3 regions of the Nocardioides luteus genome follow, and region 2 is predicted to be linked to each of the others. Evidence: riboswitches for the same ligand, from Rfam matches in the RefSeq annotation. Region 2 holds a riboswitch; each other region holds the start of a gene.

Region 1 (10,328 bases), 190 kb from region 2:
GGTGGTCATCTCGACCAACCTCTACGGGGAGATCGCGCCGGAGTACTTCGGCGACCTCGGCACCAGCGCGTTCACGCTCTTCCAGACCATGACCGGTGAGGCCTGGCCCGACATCGCCCGCGAGGTGATGGCCGAGGACCCCTCGGCGTGGATCTTCTTCGTCGTCTTCATCCTGGTGATGACCTTCGCGGTCCTCAACCTCTTCCTCGCCGTCGTCGTCTCCGGCATGGAGAGCGTCGAGAGCCTCGCCCGGCACGAGGAGGAGTCCGACGCCGAGATGATGGCCGTGCTGACCTCGCTGCGTGAGGACCTCACCGCTGTACGCGAGGAGCTGGCCTCCACCCGCGCCGAGCTGCAGAGCAGCCGCTCGGAGGTCTGAGCCGCGGTCGGTCACCGGCCCATCCCCGTGACCACAACGACCACAAGATCCAATACGTCCAGATGCTTCCTGGCATCTCCTCGCCGCCCATAACTTCGCGGCCATGAAGTGACGAGCGTCACTTTCGAAGGAGATCCCATGAACCCCCTCATCCGTACCGCCGCGATCGCCGTCGCCACAGCCCTGGCCGGCACCTCGCTCGCCGCCTGCAGCTCGGTCAACAGCTCCGACTCGTCCGCCGGCGAAGCGCCGACGAAGGTGAACATCGTCGCCCCCGCCGACCCGGGTGGTGGCTGGGACCAGACCGCGCGCGCTCTCTCCGAGGTGATGACCGGCGAGAAGATCGTCGAGAGCGCCTCGGTGTCCAACGTCCCGGGGGCCGGCGGCACCGTCGGTCTGGCGCAGCTCGCCAACGAGACCGACCCCAACACCCTGATGGTGATGGGCCTGGTCATGGTCGGTGCGATCGAGACGAACAAGTCGGCCACCAAGCTCTCCGACACCACCCCGATCGCGAAGCTGACCGAGGAGCAGGAGGTCGTCGTCGTACCGGCCGACTCGAAGTACCAGACCATCAACGACCTGGTCGACGACATCAAGGCCAACGGGCAGGACGTCGCGATCGCCGGCGGCTCCGCGGGCGGCACCGACCAGATCCTCGCCGGCCAGCTGCTCAAGGCCAGCGGTGTGCCCTCGGGTGACATCGCGAAGAGCCTCAACTACGTGCCCTTCGACGGCGGCGCCGAGTCGGTGACCGCGCTGCTCGGCGGCAAGGTCGACGCCGGCATCTCCGGTGTCGGTGAGTACGCCGAGCAGATCAAGGCCGGCAAGCTCCGGGCGCTGGCCGTCTCCGGCGAGGAGCCCTCCGGCCTGCTCCCGGACGTGCCCACCCTCACCGACGCGGGCATCGACCTGGTGCTCACCAACTGGCGTGGCATCGTCGCCCCGGGCGACCTCGACGACGCCGAGCGCGAGGCCCTGACCGACCTGGTCACCGAGGCGGCCGAGTCCGACGCCTGGGCCGAGGTCCTCGAGACCAACGACTGGGACGACGCGTTCATGGCGGGCGAGGAGTTCGAGACGTACGTCGACGAGGAGGTCACCTCCGCACAGACCACGCTCGAGGAGATCGGTCTCGTCCAGTGACCACTCAGACCCCCACCCAGCCTGGCCGGCTCTCCTTCGGGGAGCCGGCCATGGCCGGGGGCATCCTCGCCCTCGGTGTGTTCGCGCTGGTCCGTGCGGGAAGCATCGCCGAGCCGGTGACGGCCGCCGGCGCGATCGGACCGCGGACGATGCCCTACCTGGTCGGCGGCCTGCTGGTCGTGACCGGTGGCATCACCATGGCGCGTGTCCTGCGCGGTGAGCGCGGCGAGGCCGAGGGCGGCGAGGACGTCGACCTCTCCGGCAGCACCGACTGGCTCACCGCCGGCCTGCTCGCCGTGGCCGTCCTGGGCCACGCCCTCCTGATCGGCCTGGTCGGCTGGCCGCTGGCCGGCGCCGCGCTGTTCACCGCGGGCGCGGTCATCCTCGGCGCCCGCCCCTGGTGGCGATCGCTGCTGATCGGTCTGGTCATGGCGTTCGCGATCCAGATCGTCTTCGCCGGCGGTCTCGGTGTCTCGCTGCCGCCGGGTCCGTTCCTGGAAGGGGTGGCGTTCCTCCATGGATAACCTGACGCTGCTCCTGGAGGGGTTCGCCACCGCCGCGCACCCCGAGTACCTCGTCTTCGCCTTCATCGGCGTCATCCTCGGCACCGCGGTCGGCGTCCTGCCGGGCATCGGGCCCTCGATGACCGTCGCGCTGCTGCTGCCCCTGACGTACGCCCTGGACCCGACGGCCGCGCTGATCACCTTCGCCGGGATCTACTACGGCGGCATGTACGGCGGGTCGACGACCTCGATCCTGCTCAACACGCCCGGCGAGGCGTCCTCGATGATCACCGCCCTCGAGGGCAACAAGATGGCCAAGCGCGGCAAGGGCGCCGCGGCGCTCGCCACCGCCGCCATCGGGTCGTTCGTCGCCGGCACGCTCGCCACGGTCGCGCTCACCTTCCTGGCGCCCCTGGCCGCGGACCTCGCGGTCAAGCTCGGTCCGGTCGAGAAGGTGGCCCTGATGGTGCTCGCCTTCACCACGGTCGGGGCGCTGCTGGGCCGCTCGGTCTCGCGCGGGCTGGCCGCCCTCGGTGTCGGCATGTTCATCGGGCTCATGGGCGTCGACGGCATGTCGGGCCAGATGCGGTTCACCTTCGGCGTACCCGTGCTCAACGACGGCATCGACGTCGTGGTCGTCGCGGTCGCGCTCTTCGCCGTCGGCGAGGCGCTGTACGTCGGCGCGCAGCTGCGCCGCGGGCCGCAGCAGCTCGTCCCGGTCACCCGGGGTTGGCGCACCTGGATGACGCGTGAGGACTGGCGCCGCTCCTGGAAGCCGTGGCTGCGCGGCACCGCGATCGGCTTCCCGATCGGGACGCTGCCGGCCGGTGGGGCCGAGGTCGGCACGTTCCTGTCGTACTCCGCCGAGCGCAAGCTCGCTCGGGGCAAGGCGAAGGAGGAGTTCGGCCACGGTGCCATCGAGGGCGTCGCCGGGCCCGAGGCGGCGAACAACGCATCGGCGGCCGGTGTGCTCGTGCCGCTGCTGACCCTCGGCATCCCGACCTCGGCCACGGCCGCGGTGATCCTGGTGGCGCTGCAGCACTACAACATCCAGCCCGGGCCGCTGCTGTTCAAGGACCACGGCGACCTGGTCTGGCCGCTGGTGGCGAGCCTCTACATCGGCAACGTGCTGCTGCTGGTGCTCAACCTCCCGCTGGTCGGGCTGTGGGTGAAGGTGCTCCAGATCCCGCGGCACTATCTCTACGCCGGCATCCTGCTGTTCGCGGCCCTGGGCGCCTTCGCGGTGCACTTCAGCCCGCAGGACGTCATGGTGCTCCTCGTGCTCGGCATCCTCGGCTTCTTCATGCGCCGCTACGGCTACCCGGTGGCGCCGATGGTGGTCGGGCTGATCCTCGGGCCGATCTTCGAGCGGCAGCTGCGCTCGGCGCTGCAGATCGCCCAGGGGGACTGGCTGACGCTGGTGCAGTCGCCGTTCGCGATCGTCGTCTACGTCGCCCTGCTGCTCGCGCTCGCCGGGTCGATCGTGCTCCGCCGCAAGGAGGAGGACCTGGAGCACGAGCTGATCGAGGCCGATCGCTGAGGTGCAGCAGATCGCCTCAGCTTCCGGCTGGGGCGATCTTCTGCAGCACGACGTTGCGGGGGCCGTCGGCGGTGCCCTTGACCACACGCAGGAAGTAGGGCTGGTCGGGGTTGTGGTTGGGGTCGAAGGTCCAGTTCCCGCGGGGACTGACGATCGTGCCGACGGACCCCAGGGAGTCCGCGATCTCGTTGCGGTTGACGTCGTCGGAGAGCTCGAGCGCCTTGTCGAGCGCGGCCGCGGCGTCGTAGGCCTGCACCGAGTAGGCCGTCGGGGTGGCGTCGTACTTCTCGCGGTAGTCCTTCACGAAGGCGGCGTTCGTCAGCGAGTCCATCGCGTCGCTGTAGTGCAGCACCGTCCGCACCCCGGTCGCGTCGCCGCCCAGGGTGGACAGCACGTCGCCCTCGGTGAGGAAGCCGGGACCGTAGAGCGGGGTGCTCCGGGCCAGGCCGGAGTCGCGGTACTGCTTCACGAACGCCTCGGCCTCCTTCCCGGCGTAGGCGGCATAGATCGCGTCCGCGCCCGACTTCTTCACCTTGGCGAAGAGGCCCGACCAGTCCTCGGTCGCGTCGGCCGGCGTGTAGCCCTGTCCCGCGATGCCGCCGCCCTCGGCCTCCAAGGCGATCATGAAGCCGTCGGAGGACTCGTGGCCGGCGGCGTCGTCGGAGGCGATGACGTACGCCGCGCCCCGCTCGGTCTCCTGAGCGACCGCCTCCCCGAGCGCGCCGCCCAGGTCTGCGTTGGTCACGGACGTACGCCACAGGTAGTCGGAGCCGTCGGCGAACTGGTCGGCCCCGGCGCCGGTGACGATCAGCGGTGTCTCGCCGCCCTCCGCGACGTCCTTGGCCGCGAGCGCCGTCTCCGAGCCCACCAGCCCGACGACCGCCTGGACCTCCTCGTCCTCGATCAGCCTGGTCACCGCGGCGACCCCGGTCTTCACCCGCTCGCCCTCGTCGGCCTCGATGACGTCGACCAGCCGGCCACCGAGCTTGCCGCCGTGCTGGTCGAGGTAGAGGTGGAAGCCGCGGGACATGTCGGTGCCGATCGACTTGTGGGCGCCGGAGATGGGGACCACGAGACCGATCGCGACCTTCGACTCCGACGTCGTGGCGCATGCGGTGAGACCGAGCGCGAGCGCGGAGACGGGCGCGAGAACGAACAGCTTCCGACGAGCCGATCCGGTCACGGGGGACTCCATCTGTGCGAAGACGAGTGGAAGGTTCCGAGTAGCCGAACACTGGCACAGACCACCGCCGCAGGGCGAGCAATTCGGCGCCGTGTCCGCAAGTGGGTAGTCTCGCCCTGCCAGTCGTACTCCATGCCTGATGGGGTCAGGGAACCCGGTGAGAGTCCGGGACTGACGCGCAGCGGTGAGGATGACGGGCGGTACACGCACCTCCTCCGGGAGGGGCAGCCACTGGAGCCTGGCTCCGGGAAGGCGTCCCGCACCGATCGATTCCGAGTCCGAAGACCTGCTGGCTCTGGCGGCGCCCGCCGCCAGGTCACCACGTGCCCCGCGGAAGGGCACCTGACCAGAGCAGGTGTGGCGATGTCCCGAGTCCGATCCGACCGGTGCCCAGGAGTCGGCCGTCCGTGGCCGGCCGACGACGGCCTGCTGGTGCGGCTGCGCCTGATCGGCGGCTCCGTCTCGTCGGCCTCGCTGCTCTCCTTGGTCTCCGTCGCCGAGACCTACGGCGACGGCCGTGTCTACCTGACCGGCCGTGCCAACCTGCAGGTACGCGGCCTGCCCGCCGTCGACGGTGCGCTGCCCAGCGAGGTGCTCACCGCGCTGAAGGCGACCGGTCTGGTGCCGGCGCAGACCCACGAGCTCGTACGCAACGTGATGGTCTCCCCGCAGACCGGGCTCGCCGGCGGCCGGGCCGACCTGCGTGGCGTGGCCGCCTCGCTGGACCGGCTGCTGTGCGCCTCGCCCCGGCTGGCGGCGCTGCCCGGGCGGTTCCTCTTCGTGCTCGACGACGGTCGCGGCGACCTGGTCGCGCGGGAGTGCGACCTCGGTCTGGTGGCGCTCTCGGACGCTGAGGGTCAGCTGCGGGTCGGCGACTCGTGGGGGCCGGTCGTGCCGCTCGCCGAGGCCGCGTCCCGGCTGGTCGCGCTCGCCTCGCGCTTCCTGGACGTACGCGGCGAGGGGCCGTCGGCTGCCTGGCACGTCTCCGAACTGGGCGGCCCGCTCGTCGAGCCGGTCGAGGCCGACGACCGGGTGCCGGCGCCAGCCGCTGAGCTCGGGTTCGGCGAGGTGCCCGGCGGCGAGCATGTCGCCGCCACCGACGGAGCCCTGGACCGGGCCGCCGTCGAGGCGCTGGTGGAGCGGGCGCCGGCGGTCGTGGTGACGCCGTGGCGCGGCGTACTCGTGCCGGCGCCGCAGGTGCGCCCGACCCGGCGCTACGACTACATCGACCAGGGGCCGGCGATCTACGTCGACTCCTTCGCGACCATCCGCCGCGAGGCCGACCTCTCCGCGGTGCCCGCCGACGCCGAGCGGCTCGCGGTGCGGATGATCCACGGCAGCGGACAGGTCGACCTCGCCTCCGACCTGGTCATCCACCCCGGTCTGGTGAAGGCCGCGCGTGGTGCCCTCGAGGCCGGGGCACCGATCCTGTGCGACGCGACGATGGTCGCCACCGGAGTCACCCGCAGCCGGCTGCCGCGCGACAACGAGGTGCTCTGCATGCTCGGCGACGACCGCGTCCCGGCGCTGGCCCGTGCCTGGGGCACGACCCGCACCGCGGCCGCGCTGTCGCTGTGGGAGCCCTACCTCGAGGGCGCCGTGGTCGCCATCGGCAACGCTCCGACGGCGCTCTTCCACCTGCTCGAGATGATCCTCGACGGCGGTCCGCGGCCGGCCGCGATCGTCGGCTGCCCGGTCGGCTTCATCGGTGCCGCCGAGTCCAAGGAGGCGCTCGCCTCCTTCGCCGACGACCACGGGATCGACATCCCCTACGTCACCGTCCGTGGCCGCCGTGGCGGCTCCGCGATGACCTCGTCCGCACTCAACGCACTCGCCCAGGAGCAGGAATGAGCAGCACTCAGCAGGCTCTGGGACGGTTCACCGTCGTCGGCATCGGCCCGGGCGACCCCGAGCTGATCACCCTCAAGGCCGCCCGGCTGATCGGCGCGGCACCGGTGATCGCCTACCACGCCGGGGTGCGCAAGCAGTCCCACGCCCGCCGGATCGCCTCCTCGCTGATCCCGGCCGGTGCGGTGGAGGAGGAGCTGCGCTACCCGGTCACCACCGGAACCACCTCGCACCCGGGTGGCTACGTCGGGGCGATGGCCGAGTTCTACGAGTCCTGCGCGGTCCGGCTCTCCGCCCACCTCGACGCCGGCCGCGACGTGGTCCTGCTCGCCGAGGGCGACCCGCTCTTCTACGGCTCCTCGATGTATCTCCACGACCGGTTCAAGGAGGTCTACGAGACTTCTGTGGTTCCGGGCGTCCCGGCCTTCGCGGCCGCCACCGCCGCCGTCTCGACACCGCTGGTGCGCCAGACCGACGTCCTCACCGTGCTGCCCGGGACCCTGCCCGAGCCCGAGCTCGCCCGGCGTCTCGCCGACACCGAGGCCGCGATCATCATGAAGCTCGGCCGGACCTTCCCGGCGGTCCGCTCCGCGCTTGCCGCGGCCGGGCGGCTCGAAGGTGCCTGGTACGTCGAGCGTGCCTCGCAGCCGGAGGAGCGCTGGCTGCCGGTTGCCGATGTGGACCCGTCGTCCGTGCCGTACTTCTCGCTCATCGTCGTCCCCGGCGACTCTCAGCCCTCCGCTGGTCGAGCCGGAGTCGTGAGGGACGAACGACTCCGTGTCGAGACCAACACGGTCGACTCGAGCGCGTCAGGGGACTGTGTTGGTCTCGACACGCCTCCGCCTAGCGGCTCCGGCGGCTCGACCAGCGACGGGGAGGTGCTGGTCGTCGGGCTGGGGCCGGGGCCCGATGGGTGGCTGACGCCCGAGGTGAGCACGGCGCTCGCCGAGGTCGGCCACGTCGTCGGCTATGCGCCGTACGTCAACCGGGTGCCGCAGCGTGAGGGGCTGCGGCGGCACGCGTCGGGCAACACCGTCGAGGTCGACCGAGCCCGGCACGCCCTGGACCTGGCGCTCGCAGGGGAGCGGGTCGCCGTGGTCTCCGGCGGCGACGCCGGCGTCTTCGGGATGGCCTCGGCCGTGTTCGAGGCGGCTTCTGACCCGGCCTATGCCGGCGTACGTGTCCGGGTGCTGCCCGGCGTCAGCGCCGTCCAGGCGGTGGCCGCGCGTGCGGGCGCTCCCGTCGGCGCCGACTTCGCGGTGATGTCGCTCTCCGACCGGCTCAAGCCGTGGTCCGTCATCGAGGAGCGGCTGCGTGCGGTCGCCGCCGCCGACCTGGTGCTGGCGATCTACAACCCAGCGTCGCGCTCGCGCACCGAGCAGATCGGCCTGGCTCGTGACGTACTCCTCGAGCAGCGCAAGCCGGACACCGTCGTCATCGTCGGGCGCGACGTGGGTCGGGCCGAGGAGTCGTTGACGGTGACCACCCTCGGTGAGCTGGACCCGGGGTCGATCGACATGAAGTGCCTGGTCATCGTGGGGGCGAGCTCGACCCGGGTGACCCCGGCGGGGCAGGTCTGGACGCCGAGGTTCGTCCAGTGACCGGCCAGCAGGTGCCCGGTCGGACGGTCCACTTCGTCGGTGCCGGGCCCGGCGCGGCCGACCTGCTGACCGTGCGTGCGACGCGGTTGCTCGAGGCCGCCGACGTGGTGCTCTACCCGGGCACCTATCTGGATCCCGAGGTGCTGGCCCACTGCAGCCCCGAGGCCGAGCTGGTCGACACCCAGAAGCTCGATCTGGACCAGATCGTCGGTGCGATCGTCGCCGCTCAACGTGCCGGCAGGCAGGTCGTGCGCCTCGTCTCCGGCGACCCGTCCGTCTACTCGGCGGTCGCGGAGCAGACCCGGCGGCTCGACGTCGCCGAGGTGCCCTGGGACGTGACTCCCGGCGTGCCCGCCTACGCTGCCGCGGCCGCGCTGGTCGGCCGCGAGCTCACCGTGCCGCTGGTGGCCCAGTCGGTCGTCCTCACCCGCACCCAGGCCCGGTCGACGGCCATGCCGGAGGGGGAGTCGCTGGCTGCGTACGCCGCCACCGGGGCCACCCTGGTGCTCCACCTGGCGATCCGGCGCACCCGCGAGCTGATGGCCGAGCTGCTGCCGTACTACGGCCCTGAGTGTCCGGTCGTGGTGGTCTATCGCGCCAGCCAGCCCGACGAGCTGGTGCTGCGCGGGACGGTCGCGACGATCGCCGACGCGGTCGAAGAGGCCGGGCTCCGCCAGGCCGCCGTGATCCTCGCCGGGCCCGCGCTGGCCCGCGACGGCGGAGAGTCGTTCCTCTACGACGCGGCTCGCCCGCGTGTCTCGACGAGCTCGACCACCGGGTCGGGAGGTTCCTGATGGACCTCTACGACGCCATCAACCGTCGCCGCGACACTCGCGCGGAGTTCACCGGCGAGCCGGTAGCGCCCGAGGTCCTGGATCGGCTCCTCTCCGCCGCCCACGCCGCCCCGAGCGTGGGGATGTCGCAGCCGTGGGACTTCGTGCTCGTACGCGACGCCGACCGCCTCGAGCGCTTCCACACCCACGTCGCGACCGAGCGGGAGACCTTCGCCGCCACCCTGTCCGGCGAGCGGGCCGAGACCTTCTCCCGGATCAAGATCGAGGGCATCCGCGAGTCCGGCCTGGGCATCGTGGTCGGCTACGACCCGAGCCGCGGCGGCCCCAACGTCCTCGGCCGCCACGCCATCGCCGACGCCGGCCTCTACTCGGTCGTCTGCGCCATCCAGAACCTCTGGCTCGCCGCCACCGCCGAGGGCCTCGGCGTCGGCTGGGTCAGCTTCTACCGCGAGGAGTTCCTGCGCGACCTGGTCGGGATGCCCGAGGGCGTACGCCCCGTCGCCTGGCTCTGCGTCGGACACGTCGCCGACCTCCCCGACGTCCCCGACCTGGAGCGCTTCGGCTGGCGCCACCGCTCACCGCTCTCGACCGTGGTCCACGAGGAGAAGTTCGGGTAGTCCGTCAGAATCGGCGGGTGAAGAAGTACATCCTCTTCGACCATGACGGTGTCCTGGTGGACACCGAGCCCTGGTATTTCAGGGCCGGGGCGCGAGCCTTGGCCGCGATCGGTGTGACGTTGGACCAGGAGCGGTATCTCCGGGACATGAGCCTGGGTCTGGGGACCTGGGAGCAGGCGCGAGCGGCCGGCGTCGACGAGCGGGTCATCGACAGGCTGCGGGAGGTTCGCGACGCCTACTACCAGGAGTATCTGCGGACCGAGGCGATCGAGATCGAGGGTGTCGTCGAGGTGCTGGCGGAGCTGTCGAAGCACGTTCGGATGGCCGTCGTGACGACGGCGAAGCGCGCTGATTTCGAGGTGATCCACGAACACCGTCAGCTCAGGGGGTTCATGGACTTCGTCCTCGTCCGCGAGGACTACGAGCACTCCAAACCGCACCCGGAGCCCTATCTGACCGCGTTGAGGCGGTTCGGGGCGGCCAAGGAGGAGGCGCTCGTCGTCGAGGACTCGTCCCGAGGTCTCAGCTCGGCCGTCGCGGCCGGGATCGACTGCGTGGTCGTACACAACGACTTCACCGGCACTCAGGACTTCTCCCAAGCTACTTACCGCATCGACACCTTGGGAGAGCTGAAGCGCATCGCGCTCGGATGAGATGCCGACCTTTTACTAGACGATGACACTTTGTGAAGCCGGTGGACTCAACCGGTCGAAGCAA
Region 2 (10,328 bases):
GAACAGCACCCCGCGCGTCTGCTCGGCGTCGGCCGCGGTGAACACGATGAACGAGGTGAGGGCCGAGAAGAGCTGGGTAGCGGCGATGCCGGCCAGGATGAGCCGGTCGGTGGTGCCCCCGGCGAGCGAGGCGAGCAGCAGCACGAGTGCGAACGAGGCCAGCGCGCCCACGAAGGCCCCGGTGGAGAGCCCGACCGCGCCCGACCCGATGCCGAGGACGACGATCGAGACCGCTCCGGTGGAAGCGCCCGAGGAGATGCCGAGCACGAACGGATCGGCGAGCGGGTTGCGCAGCAGCGACTGCAGGATGACCCCGCAGATGGCCAGGCCCGCCCCGCAGATCCCCGCGAGCAACGTACGCGGCAGCCGCAGGTCCCACACGATGCTCTGCTGGAGGAGAGTCAGTTCGGAGGAGCCGAGGCCGGCCCGGTCGGCGAGGACACCGTAGACGTCGGCGATGCTGAGGTCGGAGGGTCCCACGGTGATGGCGCCCGCGACCGAGGCGACCACCACCAGGGGAGCCAGGGCCAGCAGGACACCGGCGCGAGGGAGGGCGCGGACCGCCATCAGCGGAGGCCGAGAGCGGCCAGCTGGTCGGCGACGTTCTCGACCGCGTAAACGGTGCGGATCGAGGGGTTGAGCTCGGCGCCGGACAGCGTCACGAAACGGTCGTTCTTCACCGCGTCCATCTGCGCGGTGACCGGGTTGTTCTTCAGATAGTCGATCTTGGCGCGGGCGGTCTCGGCGGTCTGGCTCTTGCGGGTCAGATCGCCCACGACGATGACGTCAGGGTTGCGCTCGGCGACGGTCTCCCAGTTGATCTGCGGCCACTCGTCGGTGGTGTCGTCGAAGACGTTCTCGATGCCGAGAGCGCGGCCGATGATGCCTGGGCCGCCGCAGCAACCGGCCAGGTAGGGCGACTCGGAGTTGGCGAACCAGTACATCGCGCTCACCTCACCCGCCGGCGCCTTGCTCTCGGCGGCCTCGAGGCGCCGGGACAGGTCGGCGACCAGCTGCTCGCCGCGCTCGGGGACGCCGAAGATCCGCGCCAGCTCGGTGATCTCCTGGTAGATCGTCTCGATCTCGAGGGGGTCGAGACGGGTGCCGTCGTCGTCGCCCTCGTTGTCCTTGATGCACTCGGCGGGGGAGAGGTAGGAGCCGACACCCAGCCTCTCCAGGTCCTCCGGGGTGGTCACCCCGCCCTCTCCCAGGGTGCTGATGAAGGAGGCGGTGACGAAGTCGGGCTCGGCCTCCAGCACACGCTCGTAGGAGGGCCAGTTGTCGGCGAGCCGCGGCACACGCTCGTTGTCCTCGGCGAGCGAGTCGAGCACCGGGTCGGTCCAGACCGCGGTGCCGGCCATCCGGTCGGCGAGGCCGAGCGAGAGCAGGATCTCGGTGGAGCCCTGGTTGAGCGAGACGACCCGCTCGGGTGGTGCCTCGAGCGTGATCTCGCGCCCGCAGTTGGTCATCGTGAGCGGGAAGCCGACGGTCCCGGCGGCCGCCTTCTGCGCGTCGGCGGGCTGGTCGGCTCCGCAGCCGGTCAGGGCGGCACCGAGCACCAGCACGGTACTCGCGGCGATCGTTCGGGCCAGGGTCGGTCGGATGGTGCGGGACAGGTGCACGTCGGTCCTCGAGCGGGTCGCGGGCTGGTACGCGTCGCCCGTGCTGACCGGCAGCGGTCTGCTGCAGGGCCAGCAGGTCTTCGGACTCGGGATCGACCGGCGCGAGACGCCTTCCCAGGCCCGAGGGCCCAGTGGCACAGTGTCCCGTCCGTCACCCACACCGCTGCGCGTCAGTCCCGGGCTCTCACCGGGTTCCCGTGCCGGGACTACGTCCCGAGCGGCTGGCCCGAAGACCGTAGCAGGCGGGCCCGTCAGCCCTCACGGTGGGCGCGGAGCCCGTCCTCTCCGGGCGCGACCGAGTCGTGGAGCTTGATCGTGTGGTCGTACTGCTCCTCGACCATCGGCCGGTAGGCGATCCGCGGCTCGGTCATCACGCCCTCGAGACGTACGCTCAGATCGGCCTCGATCCGCGCCATCGCCTCGGTGTCGACGGTGTCGGCGTCGGTGATCAGGTGCGGGCGCAGCGGGTCCATCCCCGTGTACCAGAACGTGCCGTGCAGGAGCGGCCACAGGACGTCCTCGATGTGGCCGCTGATCCCGCGCGGGCCCAGGGTCGCGGCCCGGTCGCCGGCGGTGACGATGGTCAGCGCGCGCTTGCCGGCCAGGCCGCCCTTGCCGTACTTGAGCGGCTTGCCGGTCTCCGGATCCGGTACGTCGAAGGCAAACCCCGACTCGAAGACCCGGTCGATCCAGCCCTTGAGGATGGCCGGCACCGAATACCACCACAGCGGGAACTGCACGACCAGCAGATCGGCCTCCCGCAGGCGGTCCTGGTGGCGGCGTACGTCGGCCTCGCCCCGCTCCACCAGAAGTGGATTGAAACCTTCTCGATAGAGGTCGATCTCGTCGACGGTCCAGCCGGCCGCGACGAGAGCGTTCCGGCCCGCCTCCTGCAGCCGTCCGTTGAGCGACGACGCGTGCGGATGTGCCCATACCCAGAGTGCGTGCATGGGTCTCTGAACGCGGTCTGACGCGGCAGGATTCCCGCCTGGATGTGGGTGGGCGTCGTGCCGGTCTGACGACAAAGTCCGAACCTCGCTCAAATTAGCGGCCGAAGAGTGTTGACGTATGTGATTGCCATCACTAGCGTAAACCAGGCTTGAAACCTTTCAATTCGAGGAGCTGCCCATGCCGGACACACCCGCCGCACTGGAGCTGCGGGACGTGGCCAAGTCGTTCGGCCCCGTACGCGCCCTCCGGTCTGGAAGCCTCCGGGTCGAGGCCGGATCCATCCACGCGCTCGTGGGGGAGAACGGAGCCGGGAAGTCGACGCTGGTCAAGATCGTCGCCGGGCTCTACCGTCGCGACGCGGGCGACTACCTGCTCGCCGGGGAGCAGGTCGACTTCCGCAACACCGCCGAGGCCAAGCAGGCCGGCGTCGCGGTCATCTACCAGGAGCCGACCCTCTTCCCCGACCTCTCGGTCACCGAGAACATCTTCATGGGGCGCCAGCCGACCAACCGCTGGGGCAGGATCGACCGTGCCGCGATGCGCACCGAGGTCGTCGAGCTCTTCGCCCGGCTCGGCGTGCCGATCGAGCCCGACCGCCCGACCGAGGGCCTCTCGATCGCCGACCAGCAGCTGATCGAGATCGCCAAGGCGCTCTCCCTCGACGCCAAGGTCCTGATCATGGACGAGCCGACCGCGGCCCTGTCGGGCAACGAGGTCGAGCGGCTGATGACCGTGGCGCGCACGCTGCGCGACCAGGGCTGCGCCGTCGTGTTCATCTCGCACCGCTTCGACGAGGTGTTCGCGCTGTGCGACACCATCACGGTGATGCGCGACGGCGCCTACATCTCCACCGACCCGATCGCCGCGGTCACCGAGGACCAGATCGTCCAGCGGCTGGTCGGGCGCGAGGTCTCCGACCTCTACCCGAAGCTCGAGGCCACCGTCGGCAAGCCACTGCTCGAGGTCAGGGGCCTCACCCGCACCGGACTGTTCCAGGACATCAGCCTCACCGTCCGCGAGGGCGAGATCGTCGGTCTGGCCGGCCTCGTCGGCGCCGGACGCAGCGAGGTCGCCCAGGCGATCTTCGGCGTCGACCCCTACGAGAGCGGCGAGGTCATCCTCGACGGGCGGCCGGTGCCGCCGGGCGACCCGCGACGCGCCATCGAGATGGGGCTGGCGTTCGTGCCCGAGGACCGCCGCCAGCACGGCCTCGTGCTGGACGCGCCGATCTCGCGCAACATCACCCTGCCGACGAGCGGCCGGCTCGCTCGCACCGGGCTGATCAGCACCGGCATCGAGAACCGCTCGGCCGCCGACTGGGCCGCCCGGCTCGAGGTCAAGGCCGCGACCCTCGACACCCTCGCCGGCACCCTCTCGGGCGGCAACCAGCAGAAGGTCGTCCTGGCCAAGTGGCTCTCCACCCGGCCGAAGGTGCTGATCATCGACGAGCCCACCCGGGGCATCGACGTCGGCACCAAGTCCGAGGTCCACCGGCTGCTGTCGACGCTCGCGCAGGAGGGCCTCGGGATCCTGATGATCTCCTCCGAGCTCCCCGAGGTGCTCGGGATGGCCGACCGCGTCATCGTCCTCAGCGAGGGCCACCAGACGGCCGAGCTGAGCCGCGCGGAGGCGACCCCCGAGGCCGTCATGCGCGCGGCGACGGCCCACCACTCCACCACTCTGAACGTCAGCGAGGCATCATGACCACCACGCTCGACGCGCCCGCCCCGGCCGCGCCGCAGCCACGCCACCGAGCAGCCGGCCGGCTGACCTGGCTTCTGAAGCAGCGCGAGACCGGCATCGCTGTGGCCTTCGTCGCCCTGCTCGTGGTGACCACGGCGGTGAACCCCAACTTCCTGTTCAGCACCGACGGCTGGCGCGACCTCACCCTGACCCCGGCGATCCTGGTCTGCCTGGCGATCGGCCAGGCGATGGTGATCGTGACCCGCAACGTCGATCTCAGCGTCGGCTCGACCCTCGGGCTCACGGCGTACCTCGCCGGTCGGCTCTTCCTCGACACCGGGCTCCCGGTGATCGTCGTCGTGCTGATCGCCGTCGCCGCGGGCGCGGTGCTCGGCCTGGTCAACGGGGTGCTGGTCGCCTTCGCGAAGGTGCCGGCGCTGGTCATCACCCTCGGCACGCTCTACGTCTATCGCGGGATCATGCTCGAGTGGGCCGGCAGCGACCGGATCAATGCCTCCGACATCCCGCCCGGGCTGCTCGACTTCGGCACCGGATCGTTCCTGTTCATCCCCAACCTGGCGTGGATCTCGTTCGCGCTGCTGGCCGTGGCCGTCTACCTGATGCGCTCCACCCGCGTCGGCCGCGAGTTCTACGCGATCGGGTCCGACCCCGACGCCGCCACGCTCTACGGGCTGCGCGACAAGCGCCGGGTCCTGCAGGCGTTCGCCACCTCGGGCGCGCTCGCCGGCCTCGCCGGGATCCTGTACGTCTCCCGCTACGGCACCATCAGCTCCGGCGTCGGCCAGGGCATCGAGCTGGAGGCCGTCGGGGCCGCGGTCGTCGGTGGCGTGGCCATCTTCGGCGGCAGCGGCACCGTCCTCGGGGCGGCTCTGGGGGCGTACCTCCTCACGACCATCAACCGGGCGCTCCCGGTCCTGGGCATCCCCGACTTCTGGCAGCAGGCCGTCGTCGGCGCGCTGATCATCGGCGCGATCGTCCTGGACCGCTACTTCGCCCGCCGTCAGCACGACAAGCTCCTCGCGGAGAGGGAAGAGTCATGAGTCTGCTCACCGAGAAGGCACCTGTCCGGACGTACGCGGCGCACGCCAGGCCGTGGTGGCAGCGCACCCTGATGACCCGGGACTCCGCGATCATCGCCCTGCTCGTGGTGGTGTGGACGTACGCCTCGATCGCGATCCTCAACTTCTCCGACCCGATCACGGTCTACTTCCTGGTGCTCGACATCGCGCCGATCCTGCTGATCGCGCTGCCGATGACGCTGATCATCATCACCGGCGAGATCGACCTGTCGGTGGCGAGCGTCGTCGGACTCTCCAGCGTCCTGTTCGGGGTGCTGCACCGTGAGGGCCTCCCGATCGTGGCCGCGATGGTGCTCGCGCTGCTCGCCTGCGCGGTGGCCGGGGCGCTCAACGGGGTGCTCGTCACCCGCTACGGGCTGCCGTCGCTAGCCGTCACGATCGGCACCATGGCGCTCTTCCGCGGCATCGCGGTCGGCGCGCTCGGCACCACCGCGATCACCGACTGGCCCGACGCCTGGGGCGACCTCGTACAGGCCCGGATCGGCGGCTCCCAGATCCCGCTGATGACGATCCCGCTGGTCGTCCTGATCGTGGTCTTCGCGGTCGTGCTGCACTTCACGCCGTTCGGCCGCGGCATCTTCGCCGCCGGCCTCAGCAAGGACGCGGCCCGCTTCTCGGGCGTCAACGTCGACCGTACGAAGCTGATCCTGTTCACGCTCAGCGGGCTGGTCTCGGGGCTGGCGGGCATCTACTTCACGCTCCGCTACGGCAGCGCGCGCGGCGACAACGCCACCGGCATGGAGCTCCAGGTCATCGCCGCCGTGCTGCTCGGCGGGGTGTCCATCTTCGGCGGCCGCGGCGCGATCCCCGGCGTCATCGCCGGCGTCGTCCTGATCGGGACGATCGGCAGCGCACTGCGCCTCGACGGGCTCAGCGCCAACCTCATCCAGATCATCACCGGCGTGCTCCTCATCGCCGCGGTCATCGCGGCCAGCGTCCTCGGCTGGACCGGTCGCATCGTCGGCACCTACCGCCGGCAACAGAGCTCGGACGAACCATCCTCGAAGAACTCAAAGAAATCGGAGTGAGAGACATGACCAGCAAGTTCCGACGCGCCGGCAGTGCCGTCGCCATCGTTGCGGCCCTCGGCCTCGCCCTGTCCGCCTGCGGTGGCGGGAGCGGCAGCGGCAGCGATGGAGAGGGTGGCGGCGACACCAGCAGCATCACCTTCATCCCGAAGAACCTCGGCAACCCCTACTTCGACGCCTCCGACGCGGGCGGCAAGAAGGCCGCGGACGAGATCGGCACCACGTGGGACCAGGTCGGCCCGACCGAGTCGACCCCCGACTCCCAGGTCAGCTTCATCAACACCGCCACCCAGCAGCGCGCCGGCGCGCTCGTCGTCTCGGCCAACGACCCGACCGCCATCGGCGACGCCCTCGAGGAGGCGCGCAACGCCGGCACCAAGGTCGTCACGATGGACTCCGACACCGAGCCGCAGTTCCGCGACGTCTTCGTCAGCCAGGCCGACGCCGCCGGCATCGCCAAGAGCCAGGTCGACCTGATCGCCGAGCAGATCGGCGACAAGGGCGAGATCGCGATCCTCTCCGCGGCGGCCAACGCGACCAACCAGAACGAGTGGATCAAGCTGATGGAGGAGGAGCTGGCCGCGAACCACCCCGACATCAAGCTCGTCGACACCGTCTACGGCAACGACGACGACCAGACCTCCTTCGACAAGACCGCCGGCCTGCTGCAGTCGCACCCGAACCTCAAGGGCATCATCAGCCCGACCACGGTCGGCATCGCCGCGGCCGCGCGCTACCTGTCCGACTCGGAGTACAAGGGCAAGGTCGCGCTGACCGGTCTCGGCACCCCGAACCAGATGCGCGAGTACATCAAGGACGGCACCGTGAAGTCCTTCGCGCTCTGGGACCCCGAGCAGCTCGGCTACCTGGCCGCGTACGCCGCCGACGCGCTCGCCTCCGGTGACATCGAGGGCAAGGAGGGTGACACCTTCGAGGCCGGTGACCTGGGCGAATACACCGTCGGTGCCGACGGCGTCATCGTGCTCGGTGAGCCGACGGTCTTCGAGGAGTCGAACATCGACGACTTCGACTTCTGAGATCCAGCCCCGTGTAACACGCTGTTCGTAGCACTACTCGCCCTATCGGAACGACCGGATAGAACTACGAACGACGTGTTACCCGAATTCGCCGCCGAGCTGTGAGAGCAGCTCGGCGGCGTTCGTCATGCAGCGCTCGGGGTCGGGCTCGAGGTCGGTGAGCGCGCGCACGTGGGCGGCCCCCGCCTGCTCCGCCTCGATGGGCGAGAGGGTGGTGCGGCCGCAGACGACGACGGCGCGGATGTTCGCCTCGCGGGCGGCCTGGAGCACACCCATCGGCGCCTTGCCGGACAGGGTCTGATGGTCGAAGGAGCCTTCGCCGGTGACGACCAGGTCGGCGCCGTCGAGGGCCTCGTGGAAGCCGACGAGGCCGAGCAGCAGCTCGACACCGCGCTCGACCCGCACGCCGAGCATCGCGAGCGCGGCGAACCCGACGCCGCCGGCCGCTCCGGCGCCGGGCGCCTCGACGATCTCGGCGCGATCGCGTCCGGTGGTCTCGGCGACAGCGGCTGCGTACGTCGCCAGGGCTGCCTCGAGCAGCTCCTGGTCCGCGGGGCCGGCGCCCTTCTGCGCGGAGAAGGTGGCGACCGCGCCGCGGGGACCGAGCAGCGGGTTGTCGACGTCGCAGGCGACCACGATCTCGGTCTGCTGAAGACGGGCGTCGAGGTCGGAGAGATCGATCGCGGCGAGGCTGCCGAGCGATCCACCGCCCTCCGGGACCTCGGCCCCGGATGCGTCCAGCAACCGTGCGCCGAGGGCACGCAGCATCCCCGCCCCGCCGTCGTTGCTGGCGCTCCCGCCGAGCCCGAGAACGACCGTGCGGGCACCACCGTCGATGGCGGCGAGCACCGCCTCGCCGAGACCGCGGGAGGACGAGGTCAGCGGGGCGAGCCGGCCGCCGGGCAGCCGGAGCAGCCCACAGGCGTCAGCGAGCTCCACGACCGCCAGGTCGCCGCGTACGGCGTAGTGCGCCGCCACCGGCTCGAGCGTCGGGCCGGCGACCTCGACCGGCACCAGGTCGAAACCGGCGCCGTCCAGCGCCGCCACGGTGCCGTCGCCGCCGTCGGCGATCGGCACGATGCGTACCTCTGTCTCGGGGTTCGCCGCGAGGATCCCGGCGGCCACCGCCTCGTCGACCTCGCGCGCGGTCAGGGAGCCCTTGAACTTGTCGCAGGCGACCACGACGACCCGACCGTCATGCTGATGGGCGGCCATCACAGGTGGGGGAGGACGAGGTCGCGGTAGCGCTGCGCCATCGTGGCGAGCACCTCGTCGGGGTCGGCGGCCCAGACGGCCTCGTTGAAGATCTCGACCTCGACGTCGCCTGCATAGCCGGTCTCGGCCACCATCCGCGTGATGGACGCGAAGTCGATGACCCCGTCGCCCATCATCCCGCGGGCGAGCAGCGCGTCGGCGGGGATCGGCAGGTTGAAGTCGCAGACCTGGTACGCCGCGATCCGCCCCTCCCGGCCCGCGCGCGCCACCTGGGCGGCGAGGTCGGGGTCCCAGAAGACGTGGAAGGTGTCGACGACGACCGCGACCGCGTCGACCGGGTGCGGCGCCGCCAGGTCGAGGGCCTGGCCGAGGGTGGAGATGACCGCCCGGTCGGCCACGTACATCGGGTGGAGCGGCTCCAGGACGAGCCTCACGCCGTGGTCGCGGGCGTACGGCGCCAGCTCGGCCAACCGCTCGGCGACCCGCTCCCGGGCCCCGGTCAGATCCACGTCGCCGTCGGGCAGGCCGCCGACGACCATGACCAGGGCATCGGTGCCCAGGGTCGCGGCCTCGTCGACCGCCCGCTTGTTGTCCGCGAGGGCCTCCGCGACCCCGACTGGATCGGAGGCGGTCAGGAAGCCGCCGCGGCAGAGCGAGGAGACGCGGAGCCCGGCGTCGCGCACGAGCTTGGCGGCCTTCTCCACACCCGTCTCCTCGACGCGGTCGCGCCAGAGTCCGAGGGCCGGGATGCCGGCGCGCGCGGCTCCGTCGACGGCCTCGGCGAGGGTCCAGGAGTTGGTGGTCTTGGTGTTGAGGGAGAGCCGCTCGAGCCCGGTGGCGTGGTCGGTCACTGGTCGACTCCTTGCACGGTGAGGAAGGCGCGCATGCGTGCGGCCGCGAGGTCGGGGCTGGTCAGCAGGCCGGCCGCGTCGGCCAGCCGGAAGACCTCGGCCAGATGGGGCACCGAGCGGCCGGCGTGCAGGCCGCCGGCCATCGAGAAGGCCGGCTGGTGGCCGTTGAGCCAGGACAGGAAGGCGATCCCGGTCTTGTAGTAGTAGGTCGGCGCCTCGAAGATCTTCCGGCCGAGCGCCTGGGTGCTCTCCAGCAGCTGCCTGGCGGTGTCGGGGTCACCGTCGTCGAGCGCCTGCAGCGCGGCCGAGGCGGCCGGGTAGATCGCCGCGAAGATGCCGAGCAGCGCGTGCGAGAACTCGCCCTCGCCCGTCCCGTCGCCGACGATCAGCTCGGGGTAGTTGAAGTCGTCCCCGGTGTAGAGCCGTACGCCGCCGGGCAGCGCCCGGCGCAGCCCGACCTCGTGCTCGGCGTCGAGGAGCGAGACCTTGACCCCGTCGACCTTGCCGGGGCGGGCCCGGATGACGTCGAGGAACGTCTCGGTCGCCTCCTCGATCGAGGGCGAGCCCCAGTAGCCGGCCAGCGCCGGGTCGAACATGTCGCCGAGCCAGTGCAGGATCACCGGACTGTCGGCCTCGTCGAGCAGGGTGGCGTAGACCTCGGCGTAGTCCTCCGCGCTGCGGGCGACCCGGGCCAGCGCGCGCGAGGCCATCACGATCGTGGTCGCGCCGGTGTCGGCGACGACCTTCATCTGCTCGCGGTAGGCGTCGATGACGGTGTCCAGACCTTGCCGGCCTTCGGGTACGGCGGACAGGACGAGCTGGTCGGTGCCGGCACCGCACG
Region 3 (10,328 bases), 170 kb from region 2:
ACCGCCGCCAGGACCTGCTCGGTTGGGCCGGCGAGCTCGACGCGAGCCTCGCCTTCCTGCAGATGGGCGGCCCGTCCCTCTCCGCAGAGCTGACCCGGCTCGCCGACGCCGGTGCGGAGACGATCACCCTGGCCGGGGTCAGCCTCGGCCCGCTCGCCCCGGGCCACTCCTGGCTGCGCCGGATCGCGGCCCACTGGTGGCGCGAGCGCGCGGGCGAGCCTCCCACGATCCAGGTGGCGACCGCTCTGGCGACCACGCGTGACGAGCTCGCCGAGGTGCTGGCCGAGACCAGACCGATCACCGGCACCGAGCCCGGGCTCACCTCCCCCGCCTGGGAGCGGGTCCCCGGCCACGTACGTCAGGTGCTGATCTGCCGCGGCCCGCGCTGCACCGCGAAGGGCTCCGAGGAGGTGGCCAGGGCGGTCGTCCTGGGCGCGATGGAGGCCGGTCTCGGCGACGACGACCTGCTGATCACCCACACCGGCTGCCAGTTCCCGTGCAACCAGGCGCCGGTGCTCAGCGTGCAGCCCGACGACGTCTGGTACGGCAACGTGGAAGCGGCCGCCGCCCGGGTGATCGTGCGCGATCACCTGGACGGCGGCCGTCCCGTGGAGGCCTACCGCCTCCCCCGCTAGCTCACAGGCTGGCGGCCAGGGCCTTGCGTTCCGCGACAGCGCGCTCTGCCGCGTACAGACGAATGACCAGTCCGGTCAGTGCCACTCCGAGCACGCCCCACATCGTGGCGAGCGTGATCAGCGAGGCCCGGCGGAAGAACCACAGCGTGTCGGCCGGGAAGTCCCCGACCTCGTTGACCGTCGTGAACAGCTCTCCGGCGACGACCATCACGGCCAGGTAGGCCGCGGTCGCGCCGACGACGGCGAGGTAGGTGCCGAACCGCCCGCGCAGCCGCACCGCGGCGTACGTCACGACCACCGCCGCCACGACCGAGAGGGCCTGGAAGGCGAAGTAGACCGCGGTGCGTACGCCGATGGTGTCGCCGCTGCCGACCGCCGGCGGGGTCGCCGGGTATTTGAGGAACGGCACGAGTGCGACCGCGACGAACCCGATCAGGGTGACCAGCGCCGTCGACTGGCCCGGCGTGAGCCGTCCCAGACGACCCAGCGTTGCCGCGGCGACCAGCCCGACGATGCCGCCGAGCGCGACGCCGACCGCGAGGGTGCCGGTCAGCAGCCCCCAGGTGCTCTGGTTGGTGCGGGAGACCTCGGCGGCCTCCTCCTCGCCCTCAGCACCTTCGGCGGCATGCGAGTGCGAGTGTCCGTCGCCGCCGGCCTCCTCCAGCGCGATGGCAGCACCGACCTGCGGCTCACCGACGGCGTACGCCACCAGGAAGGTGGCGACTCCGGCGAGGAGGCCGGCTAGGAGGCCGCGTACGAGAAAGGCACGCGGGCTCATCAGTGGCAGGGGTAGCCGAGCAGGTGACGACCGTCGTGGACCCACTCGTGGATCAGGGTGCCCGACGGGATCGAGACGGCGCCCTGGTCGGCGCTGATGAAGAAGAGCGCCAGGAGACCGAGCAGACCGAAGAAGAGCGCCCAGGGGGCGAGCTCACGGAGCGGGATGGTGGGCAGATCTGCGCCGGCGACCGGCGCCACAGCGTGCTGCGACATATGTCCTCCTCAGGGATACCTGCGTCCCTGTTCGTTGGGGTTGGACGGACATTCGGGTCTGACTCCACCGCCGCGAGGCGGTGTCACAGTAGCGCGACTGTGCCGGAGTTCCACCGGCTTCCTCATGTCCGTTGGCGGCATCATGCCACGTCGGGACGCTGGCCGCACCCACAGCGTTCCATGGAGTCGGCGAAACACAAGATCTAGGAAGTTGCATTGGTGTAATTCCCGCATATAGTGGTGCCCGCAGCTGGTTCTCCCACCTCGGCGACGAGGCGGGAGAGGCAAGAGGGAACCCGGTGCGAGTCCGGGACTGCCCCGCAGCGGTGAGTGGGAACGACCGCCGTCACGAAGCACTGGGAGCAAGCCGGCTCCTGGGAAGCGACGGCCACTAGGACCGAGCACGAGACGCCCACGAGTCCGAAGACCTGCCAGTGCCCACCTCATGGTGGGGTCCGCGACCTCGAGGGAAGGTCAGGGGATCGAGCGCGTACGACGCCGTCCTCTCCTGCCCCGGCACGGATGCACGAGACATCCAGCGGGCCGCGGGGCCCGCCTGAACAAGGGGGGTATGGGCTTGATCGACACCGAGGGTCTACCGATCCGCACCGAGAAGTCGGCGTACGTCTTCGACTATCCGATGGCCGAGGACCTGGCCAAGAAGCAGCGGAGCATCTTCTGGACCGCCGAGGAGATCCCGGTCGAGAACGACAAGCAGGACTTCCTGGTCAACATGACCGACGCCGAGCAGGCTGCGGTCAAGACGACGCTGAAGCTGTTCACCATCTACGAGCTGATCCTCGGCGGCGAGGTGTGGGGCGACCGGCTCTTCCACGCGTTCCCGCGGCCCGAGATCCAGATGATGACCAACGCCTTCTCCTTCGCCGAGCTGAACATGCACGCGCCGTTCTACGCGAAGCTCAACAAGACGCTGATGATCGACACCGAGGAGTTCTACGACTCCTACAAGAACGACCCGGTGCTGGCCGAGCGGATCGCCTTCGTGTGGGACGCCATCGCCGACGAGGACCTGCTCTACGCGCTGAGCGTCTTCACGCTGATGGAGAACTGCGTCCTCTACTCCAACTTCGCCTTCCTCAAGCACTTCCAGTCCGGTGGCAAGAACCTGCTGCAGAACGTGATCAGCGGCATCAACTTCTCCGCCCGCGACGAGAACCTGCACGCCACCGGCGGTGCCTGGCTGTTCAACACGACGCTGGACGAGTACGCCGCGACCGTCCCGGCCGACAAGTTCGAGGCCGAGCGCGACGACCTCTTCGCCCGCGTCCGCGGCGTCGCCGAGCACCTCTACGCCCACGAGGCCCGGATCGTGGAGATGCTCTTCGCCCACGGGCCGATCACCGGCATCGAGCAGGCCGATCTGGAGGCCTTCGTGCGCTCCCGCATCGACATGACCCTGGAGAACATGCGGATGGAGCCGCTGTTCGGGGTCGAGACCAACCCGGTCGCCGAGTGGTTCTACGCCGGCATCAACGGCACCCAGTTCCACGACTTCTTCCAGGTCACCGGCAACGAATACAACCGCAACATCGGCGAGACGGAGTTCGAGTTCTGATGAGCAGCACCAGCTGGGAGGCGCTCTCCGCCGAGCGCAAGGCACTGCAGGACGAGGGCACCGTGCCTGCCTTCATGACCACCGCGGGCTACGCGATGTTCAAGGCCAAGTACACCGTCGCGGACCAGAGCGTCCGCGAGCGCTACGAGACCATCGCGGCCACCGCCGGCGGGCTGGCCGACGAGATGTACCCCCGCGAGGACGGCGTCTCCTGGACGGAGCCGTTCTTCGAGGCGATCTGGAACGGCTGGCTCTCCCCCTCGACGCCGGTGCTGTCCAACCTCGGCACCGACCGCGGCCTGCCGGTCTCGTGCGAGGGGTCCTACGTCGAGGACTCGGTCTGGGGCTTCTACGAGACCCTCAAGGAGGCCGCGATCCTGTCCCAGAACGGGTTCGGCACCTCGGCGTACCTCGGTGACGTCCGGCCGCGCGGCGCGAAGTTCAGCGACAACGGCAAGGCCAACGGCGTGGTCCCGGTCTTCTGCAACTTCGTGGAGATGACCAACCAGATCAGCCAGGGCGCCACCCGCCGCGGCTCCTGGGCGGGCTACCTGCCCGTGGACCACCCGGACTTCTACGAGCTCGCCGACCTGATCTTCCGCGAGCCGGCCAACAAGAACGTCGGCTGGATCTTCAGCCAGGCCTTCATCGACCGGATGCTCGCCGGCGACAAGGACGCCCTGGAGCGCTACCAGCGGGTGCTGAAGATCCGGGTCGTGCTGGGCAAGGGCTACATCTGGAAGGTCGACACCGTCAACGCGGCGCAGACCGAGTCCTACCAGGCCAACGGCCTGGCCAACAAGGCCTCCAACCTGTGCTCGGAGATCACCCTCTTCAGCGACGAGGACCACTCCTACACCTGCGTGCTCTCCTCGCTGAACCTGTCGACCTACGACGAGTGGAAGGACCAGGACACCGCGTACGTCGCGACCGTCTTCCTGGACGCGGTCGCCGAGGCGTTCCTGCGCAAGGCGCGTACCATCCGCGGTCTGGAGCGGGCGGTGCGCTACACCGAGAAGGCCCGCAGCCTGGGCCTCGGCGTGATGGGCTACCACGACTACCTGCAGAAGCAGCGGGTGCCGTTCGAGTCGGACAAGGCGGCAGCGCTGAACAAGGACATCTTCGAGCGGATCTCGTCCCGTGCCGACGCCGCCTCGCGGTGGATGGGCTCGGTCGCCGGCATCCCCGAGTGGTGCGTCGGACGGCGCAACTCCCACCTCATGGCGATCGCGCCGACGATGAGCACCGCGGTGATCGTCGGCGGCACCAGCCAGGGCATCGAGCCGTACGTCGCCAACGTCTGGAACCAGACCACCTCCGCCGGCGAGATGCCGCGGGCCAACCAGAACCTCGTCGAGGTGATGAAGGAGCGTGGCGTCTACGACCAGGCCCACATCTCCGACATCATCGACCACGGCGGCTCGGTCCAGCACGTCTCGTGGCTCGACGACCACGAGAAGGAGGTCTTCCGGACCGGCTATGAGATCGACCAGGAGATCCTGCTCGCCCGGGCCTCCGACCGGCAGGTCTACATCGACCAGGCCCAGTCGCTGAACCTGTTCTTCCAGGCCGACGCGACCCCGCAGTACATCAGCAAGATCCACAAGCTCGCGCTGCTCGACCCGAACATCAAGAGCCTGTACTACCTGCGCTCGCGCGCCGGTATCCAGGCCAGCAAGCAGTCCACTTCGACCACTCCGACCGCAAAGGCGTGACCATGAACGAGAACCCGACCACCACCGACGCCATCGACGACCTGAGCTGGGACGACTGGAGCGACGCCGCTGTCTGTGCCATCGAGAACGGCCCGGACTGCGAGGCCTGCGAAGGATGAGCGCCCCCGCCGGGCGGCCGACGCTGACGGTCTGCCGCGGCTGCTGCTGCGGGACCGAGCGGAAGTCGCCCGGGGTGGACCACGCCGCCGTGCTCAGCACGCTGAACGCGGCGGCCGGGGAGTCGGCGACCGTACGTGTCGCCGACTGCCTCGGCCCGTGCGAACGGGCCGACGTCGTGGTCGTCGGCCCCTCACCCGAGGGGCGGCAGCGTGGGGCGAAGCCCGTCTGGGTCGCCCGGGCCGGCTCGGAGCGGGTCGCCGACGCGCTGGCCGAGTGGACCCGCGCTGGCGGGCCGGGCGTCGCCGACGCACCGCCGGCGGTCATGGCCCGAGCGTTCCGTCACGGGCGCTGAGCGACCGCCGCGTACGCCGCCGCGACCAGGGCCGCGCCGATGCCGACCCTGCGGGCCAGGGTGGTGGCGCCGACGACGTCCGCGGGGGTGGCGGCGCGGCCGTCACCCATGACCGCGCGGTGCTCGACCCGGTTGCCGTAGTAGCGGTTCGTGCCGCCGAGGCGGATGTCGAGGGCACCGGCGAAGGACGCCTCGACGACACCCGCGTTCGGGCTCGGGTGCTGCGCTGCGTCGCGGCGCCAGGCCTGCCAGGCCTGCGTCGCCCGTGACGGCGCGGCGGCCAGGGTGAGCAGGCCGGAGAGTCGTGAGCCGGGGAGGTTGAGCAGGTCGTCGAGGCGGGCGCTGGCCCAGCCGAAGCGCTCGTAGCGGTCGTTGTGGTGGCCGACCATCGCGTCCAGGGTGTTGGCGGCGCGGTAGCCGAGAAGGCCGGGTACGCCCGCGAGCGCACCCCACACCAGCGGCGCGACCACCGCGTCGGAGGTGTTCTCCGCGACGCTCTCGACCACCGCGCGGGAGACCTCGGACGCATCGAGCTCGGCGGTGTCGCGGCCGACGAGGTGGGTCAGCCGCTGCCGCGCGGCGGGCAGGTCACCCGTGTCGAGGTGTGCGTGGACCGCCAGTGCCTCGCGTTCCAGCGAGCGGCCGCCCAGGACAGCCCAGGTGGCGGCGGCGGTGACCAACATCTTCCCGGCCCGGCCGGGAGCGAGGCGCTCGGCGGCGGCGCCGAGGACGACCGCTCCCCCGACCAGCGTCGCGGTGTGGAGGACTCCTCGGGCACGATCGTCCGCGTAGCACGTCTGCTCCGCCTTCATCGCGACCGTGCCGAAGCCGGCGACCGGGTGGTAGCGCCGGGGATCGCCGAGCAGGCGATCCAGCGCGAAGCCGGCCAGCAGCCCGATCGCCCGTGGGCTCACCGGTCTCCCCCGGTCCGCCGCAGGGCGGTCAGGAGCTGGTCGGTGATCTCCTCGGGGCGCACCGCGATCCGCACCCAGTCCGGGCCGAGCCCGGGGAAGGTGTCGGCGCGGCGTACGGCGATGCCCTGCTCACGCAGGGCCTCCCGGACCCCGGCGCCGGGGCGGGCCAGGACGAAGGAGGCGGTCGAGGGGACGTACTCGATCTGCTGCTCGCGCAGGCCCGCCTCGAGGTGTTCGCGCCAGGTGGCGATGCGCTCGGCGCGCTCGCGGGCCTCGGCGCTCGCGCGCTCGGTGGCGCAGGCGAGCATCGCGGCGCCGGCGGTGGCCGAGACGGACCACGGGGTGCGTACGGCCTCGAGGTCGCCGATCGCGGTGGCGTCGCCGACGACGTAGCCCGCGCGGACCCCCGGGATCGACCAGTGCTTCGTCAGGCTCCGGATCACCAGCAGGCCCTCGGCCCGCTCCGCGGTGAGGGTCTCGGGCTCGCCGGGGACCGCGTCCATGAACGCCTCGTCGACCACGACCAGGCGGCCGGGGCGGAGGAGTCCGCGGAGGGTGGCGGCGGGATGGAGCACTCCGGTGGGGTTGGTCGGGTTGCCGACGACGACCAGGTCGGCGTCACCGGGTACGGCTGCCGGGTCGAGGACGAACCCGTCCTCGGCACGGAGGCGCACCTCGGTCACCGTGTGGCTGGCCTGCTCGAGCGCCGCGTGGGGCTCGGTGAACTGCGGGTGCACGACGACCGGTTTACGCCACGTCCTGGCCCGGGCGACCAGCGTGAACGCCTCGGCCGCACCGGCCGTCGGGAGCACCTCGGTGCGCTCGCGGCCGTGATGCTTGGCCAGCGCCGCGCGCGCCGGCTCCTCGTCGGGGTAGGCGGTGGGGGCCAGCGAGTCGTGGAGCGCCTGGTCCAGCCACTCCGGTCGCGGGTCCGGGTAGACGTTCACCGCGAAGTCGAGCAGCCCGTCGCCCACCTCGACATCGCCGTGGTGCCGCAACGGGTCGGCCACCTCGCTGGTCGAGCCGCCGGAGCTGCTGGGCGGAGGCGTGTCGAGACCAACACGGTCCCCGGTCGCGCTCGATTCGACCGTGTTGGTCTCGACACGCTCGCTGGCGCTCGCGGCTCGACCAGCCGGGGCGGCTCGACCGACGGATTCGGCGAAGCGGCGGGCAAGGTGTGGATGGCCGGCCCAATGCACGTGGAGGTACGACGCGTGGACGGTGTCGCTGCTGAAGCCTGTCTGCACACCGTCGACGGCCCACGCCGCCTGGGTGCCGGCCGGGGGCGAGGTGATGGTGCGGTGGAACTCGTGGCCGGTCACCTGCTCGCCGGCGCGGGTGAGGAAGGAGTCGGACTCGGCGGTGGCGACCGGGTAGCGCAGGGTCAGGCGCTCGCTCATCGCAGCCCGGGTGGGGATGGCGCCGGCCATCGGGACCTCGTCGAGCGACTCGGCCAGGTAGAGGAGTCCGGCACACTCGGCGACGGTCGGGATCCCGGCCTCGACGGCGGCCCTCAGGTCGCGGAGCAGGCTCGTGTTGGCGGCCAGGTCGGCGGCGTACACCTCCGGGAAGCCGCCACCGAGATAGATCCCCCTCGTGCCCTCGGGGAGCGCGGGATCGGTGAGCGGGTCGAAGGGGCGTACGTCGCAGCCTCCGGCCTCCAGGAGCTCCTCGGTCTCGGGGTAGCGGAACGTGAACGCCCGGCCGCCCGCGACCGCGACGACCGGACGCTCCCCGCCCGGCGCGGCGTCCATCTCCAGCGCCGTGGCCGGATCCCACGGCTCGGCGTCCAGATCGGGAGCGGAGCGGGCGACGTCGAGCAGGGCGGACAGGTCGAGGTGGGCGGCGACCTGCTCCCCCAGGCGCTCGATCAGCGCGACGGACTCGTCGCGCTCGGCGACCGGGACGAGACCCAGGTGACGCGACGGGGAGGCGAGCGACTCGTCCCGCGGGAGCATGCCGAGCACCGGCAGACCGACCTGCTCCAGCGCTCGCCGGATCTCCTCGGCGTTGCGCCCGGGAGAGCAGCGGTTGAGCACGACTCCCCCGATGCGTACGGACGGGTCGAAGGCCGCCATCCCGGCGGCGATCGCGGCAGCGGAGCGGGACATCCGGGCGACGTCGAGGACCAGGACGACCGGCGAGGAGGTCAGTGCGGCGACATGCGCGGTGGAGGCGAAGCCGTCGGTGCCGAGGCGGCCGTCGTAGAGCCCCATGACGCCCTCGATGACCGCCACCTCGGCACCAGCGGCACCGTGGAGCAGCAGCGGCACCACCCGCTCGACGCCGACCAGGTGCGGGTCGAGGTTGCGGCCCGGGCGTCCGGTCGCGAGCGCGTGGTAGCCGGGGTCGATGTAGTCCGGGCCGACCTTGTGCCCGCTCACGGTCATCCCGGAGGCGCGCAGCGCCGCCATCAGCCCGGTCGCGATCGTCGTCTTCCCCGAACCCGTCGACGGAGCCGCAACCACCAGCCGGGGCAGGGTCACCATTCGATGCCCTTCTGGCCCTTCTGCCCGGCGTCCATGGGGTGCTTGATCTTGGTCATCTCGGTGACCAGGTCGGCGACCTCGAGCACGGCGGGATCGGCGTCGCGGCCGGTGATGACGACGTGCTGGCGCCCCGGCCGCTCGGCGAGCACCGAGGCGACCTCGGCGGCGTCGACCCAGCCCCACTTGATCGGGTAGGTGAACTCGTCGAGGACGAGCAGGTCGTAGCGCTCGTCGGCCAGGCACCGCTTGATCTCGGCCCAGCCCTCGGCGGCGGCCGCGGCGTGGTCCTCGGCCTCCCCCTGCTTGCGGCTCCAGGACCAGCCGGAGCCCATCTTGTGCCAGTCGACCGGTCCGCCCTCGCCGGTCTCCTCGTGCAGCTTGCCGAGGCGCTCGAGCACGGTCTGCTCGCCGATGCGCCACTTGGCCGACTTCACGAACTGGAAGACCCCGATCCGCCAGCCCTGGTTCCAGCCGCGCAGCGCGAGGCCGAAGGCGGCGGTCGACTTCCCCTTGCCGGGACCGGTGTGGACCATCACCAGCGGCCGGTTGCGGCGCTGGCGGGTGGTGAGCCCGTCGTCGGGCACGTTCAGCGGCTGTCCCTTCGGCATCAGGCAGCGCCCCTTCCCATGGTGGATCCGGTGAACCCGTGGACGGCCGACGTCAGCGCCTCGGCGCTCACCTCGGCGACCGGGACGTGCTCGGCGCCCAGGTGCTCGGCCAGTTGACGCGCCAGCCCGAGCCGCATCGGTCCGCTCTCGGAGTCGATGACGACGGTGGTGACGCCCAGGCCGGCGACGTACGCGGCGGCCTGCTGCGAGCGTCGGACGGCGTCCTTACCGTGGGTCTGCGCAGTTTTTCGGGACGAGTTGGCGCGACCGTCGGTGACGACCACCAGCAGCGGCCGCAGATCGGGGTCACGCAGGTGCTCGCGCTGCAGCACTCGGGCGGCCTCGAGGAGGCCTTCGGCCAGCGGCGTACGTCCTCCGGCGGGCACCTCGTCGAGACGGGCCGCTGCGAGGTCGACCGACCCGGTCGGCGGCAGCACCAGCTCGGCGCCCTCGCCGCGGAAGGTGATCATCCCGACCTTGTCGCGGCGCCGGTAGGCGTCGAGGAGCAGCGAGAGGACCGCGGCCTTCACCTGCGCCATCCGCTTGCGCGCGGCCATGGACCCGGACGCGTCCACGCAGAAGAGCACCAGGTTGGCCTCGCGACCCTCACGGACCGCGGTGCGGAGGTCCTCGATGCGCAGCTCGACCTTCGCGGACGTACGCGGCCGGGCGGCCTGCTTGCCAGCGGCCGCCTTGAGCGTCTCGACGAGATGGAGGGAGCCGCGGACGCTGGTGTTCGCGCCGATCCGGCGGCCGCTGCTGCCGATCGCCTTGCTCCGGCCGCCGGTGCGGCCGGTGCCCAGGCCGGTGACGGTCAGGAGGCGGGGGCGGTAGGCCGGGGCGGCGGCGGTGACGGACTCGCCTGCGACGCCGGAAGGAGATTGGGCCTGGTCGGGTGCGTCATCGGCTGTGTTGGTCTCGACACC

Evidence for each region. A riboswitch is a leader RNA that binds a small molecule or an ion and turns the genes downstream of it on or off. The one in region 2 is predicted to bind cobalamin.
Region 1: linked by a shared signal. The riboswitch ahead of HD557_RS28095 (nitrite reductase) and the one ahead of HD557_RS07125 (ABC transporter substrate-binding protein) in region 2 are both predicted to bind cobalamin.
Region 3: linked by a shared signal. The riboswitch ahead of HD557_RS06265 (ribonucleotide-diphosphate reductase subunit beta) and the one ahead of HD557_RS07125 (ABC transporter substrate-binding protein) in region 2 are both predicted to bind cobalamin.

What each region holds. Positions count from the first base shown of each region.
Region 1 is NZ_JADOVJ010000001.1:1,290,358-1,300,685, forward strand. It holds gene HD557_RS06170 (ion transporter) at 1-379, shown strand, start outside; gene HD557_RS06175 (Bug family tripartite tricarboxylate transporter substrate binding protein) at 518-1,525, shown strand; gene HD557_RS06180 (tripartite tricarboxylate transporter TctB family protein) at 1,522-2,049, shown strand; gene HD557_RS06185 (tripartite tricarboxylate transporter permease) at 2,042-3,568, shown strand; gene HD557_RS06190 (ABC transporter substrate-binding protein) at 3,585-4,751, opposite strand; cobalamin riboswitch at 4,856-5,059, shown strand; partial or broken gene HD557_RS28095 (nitrite reductase) at 5,115-5,306, shown strand; gene HD557_RS06200 (precorrin-8X methylmutase) at 5,994-6,602, shown strand; gene cobJ (precorrin-3B C(17)-methyltransferase) at 6,599-8,200, shown strand; gene cobM (precorrin-4 C(11)-methyltransferase) at 8,197-8,994, shown strand; gene bluB (5,6-dimethylbenzimidazole synthase) at 8,994-9,611, shown strand; gene HD557_RS06220 (HAD family hydrolase) at 9,629-10,264, shown strand.
Region 2 is NZ_JADOVJ010000001.1:1,476,638-1,486,965, forward strand. It holds gene HD557_RS07120 (FecCD family ABC transporter permease) at 1-567, opposite strand, end outside; gene HD557_RS07125 (ABC transporter substrate-binding protein) at 567-1,622, opposite strand; cobalamin riboswitch at 1,677-1,863, opposite strand; gene HD557_RS07130 (NAD(P)H-dependent oxidoreductase) at 1,874-2,572, opposite strand; gene HD557_RS07135 (sugar ABC transporter ATP-binding protein) at 2,751-4,277, shown strand; gene HD557_RS07140 (ABC transporter permease) at 4,274-5,317, shown strand; gene HD557_RS07145 (ABC transporter permease) at 5,314-6,384, shown strand; gene rhaS (rhamnose ABC transporter substrate-binding protein) at 6,390-7,421, shown strand; gene HD557_RS07155 (glycerate kinase) at 7,500-8,636, opposite strand; gene HD557_RS07160 (sugar phosphate isomerase/epimerase family protein) at 8,636-9,487, opposite strand; gene HD557_RS07165 (dihydrodipicolinate synthase family protein) at 9,484-10,328, opposite strand, start outside.
Region 3 is NZ_JADOVJ010000001.1:1,304,627-1,314,954, reverse strand. It holds gene HD557_RS06280 ((2Fe-2S) ferredoxin domain-containing protein) at 1-635, shown strand, start outside; gene HD557_RS06275 (CbtA family protein) at 637-1,413, opposite strand; gene HD557_RS06270 (CbtB domain-containing protein) at 1,413-1,628, opposite strand; cobalamin riboswitch at 1,862-2,078, shown strand; gene HD557_RS06265 (ribonucleotide-diphosphate reductase subunit beta) at 2,200-3,204, shown strand; gene HD557_RS06260 (ribonucleotide reductase N-terminal alpha domain-containing protein) at 3,204-4,919, shown strand; gene HD557_RS06255 ((2Fe-2S) ferredoxin domain-containing protein) at 5,035-5,391, shown strand; gene HD557_RS06250 (cobalamin biosynthesis protein) at 5,379-6,305, opposite strand; gene HD557_RS06245 (cobyrinate a,c-diamide synthase) at 6,302-8,794, opposite strand; gene cobO (cob(I)yrinic acid a,c-diamide adenosyltransferase) at 8,788-9,402, opposite strand; gene HD557_RS06235 (VWA domain-containing protein) at 9,402-10,328, opposite strand, start outside.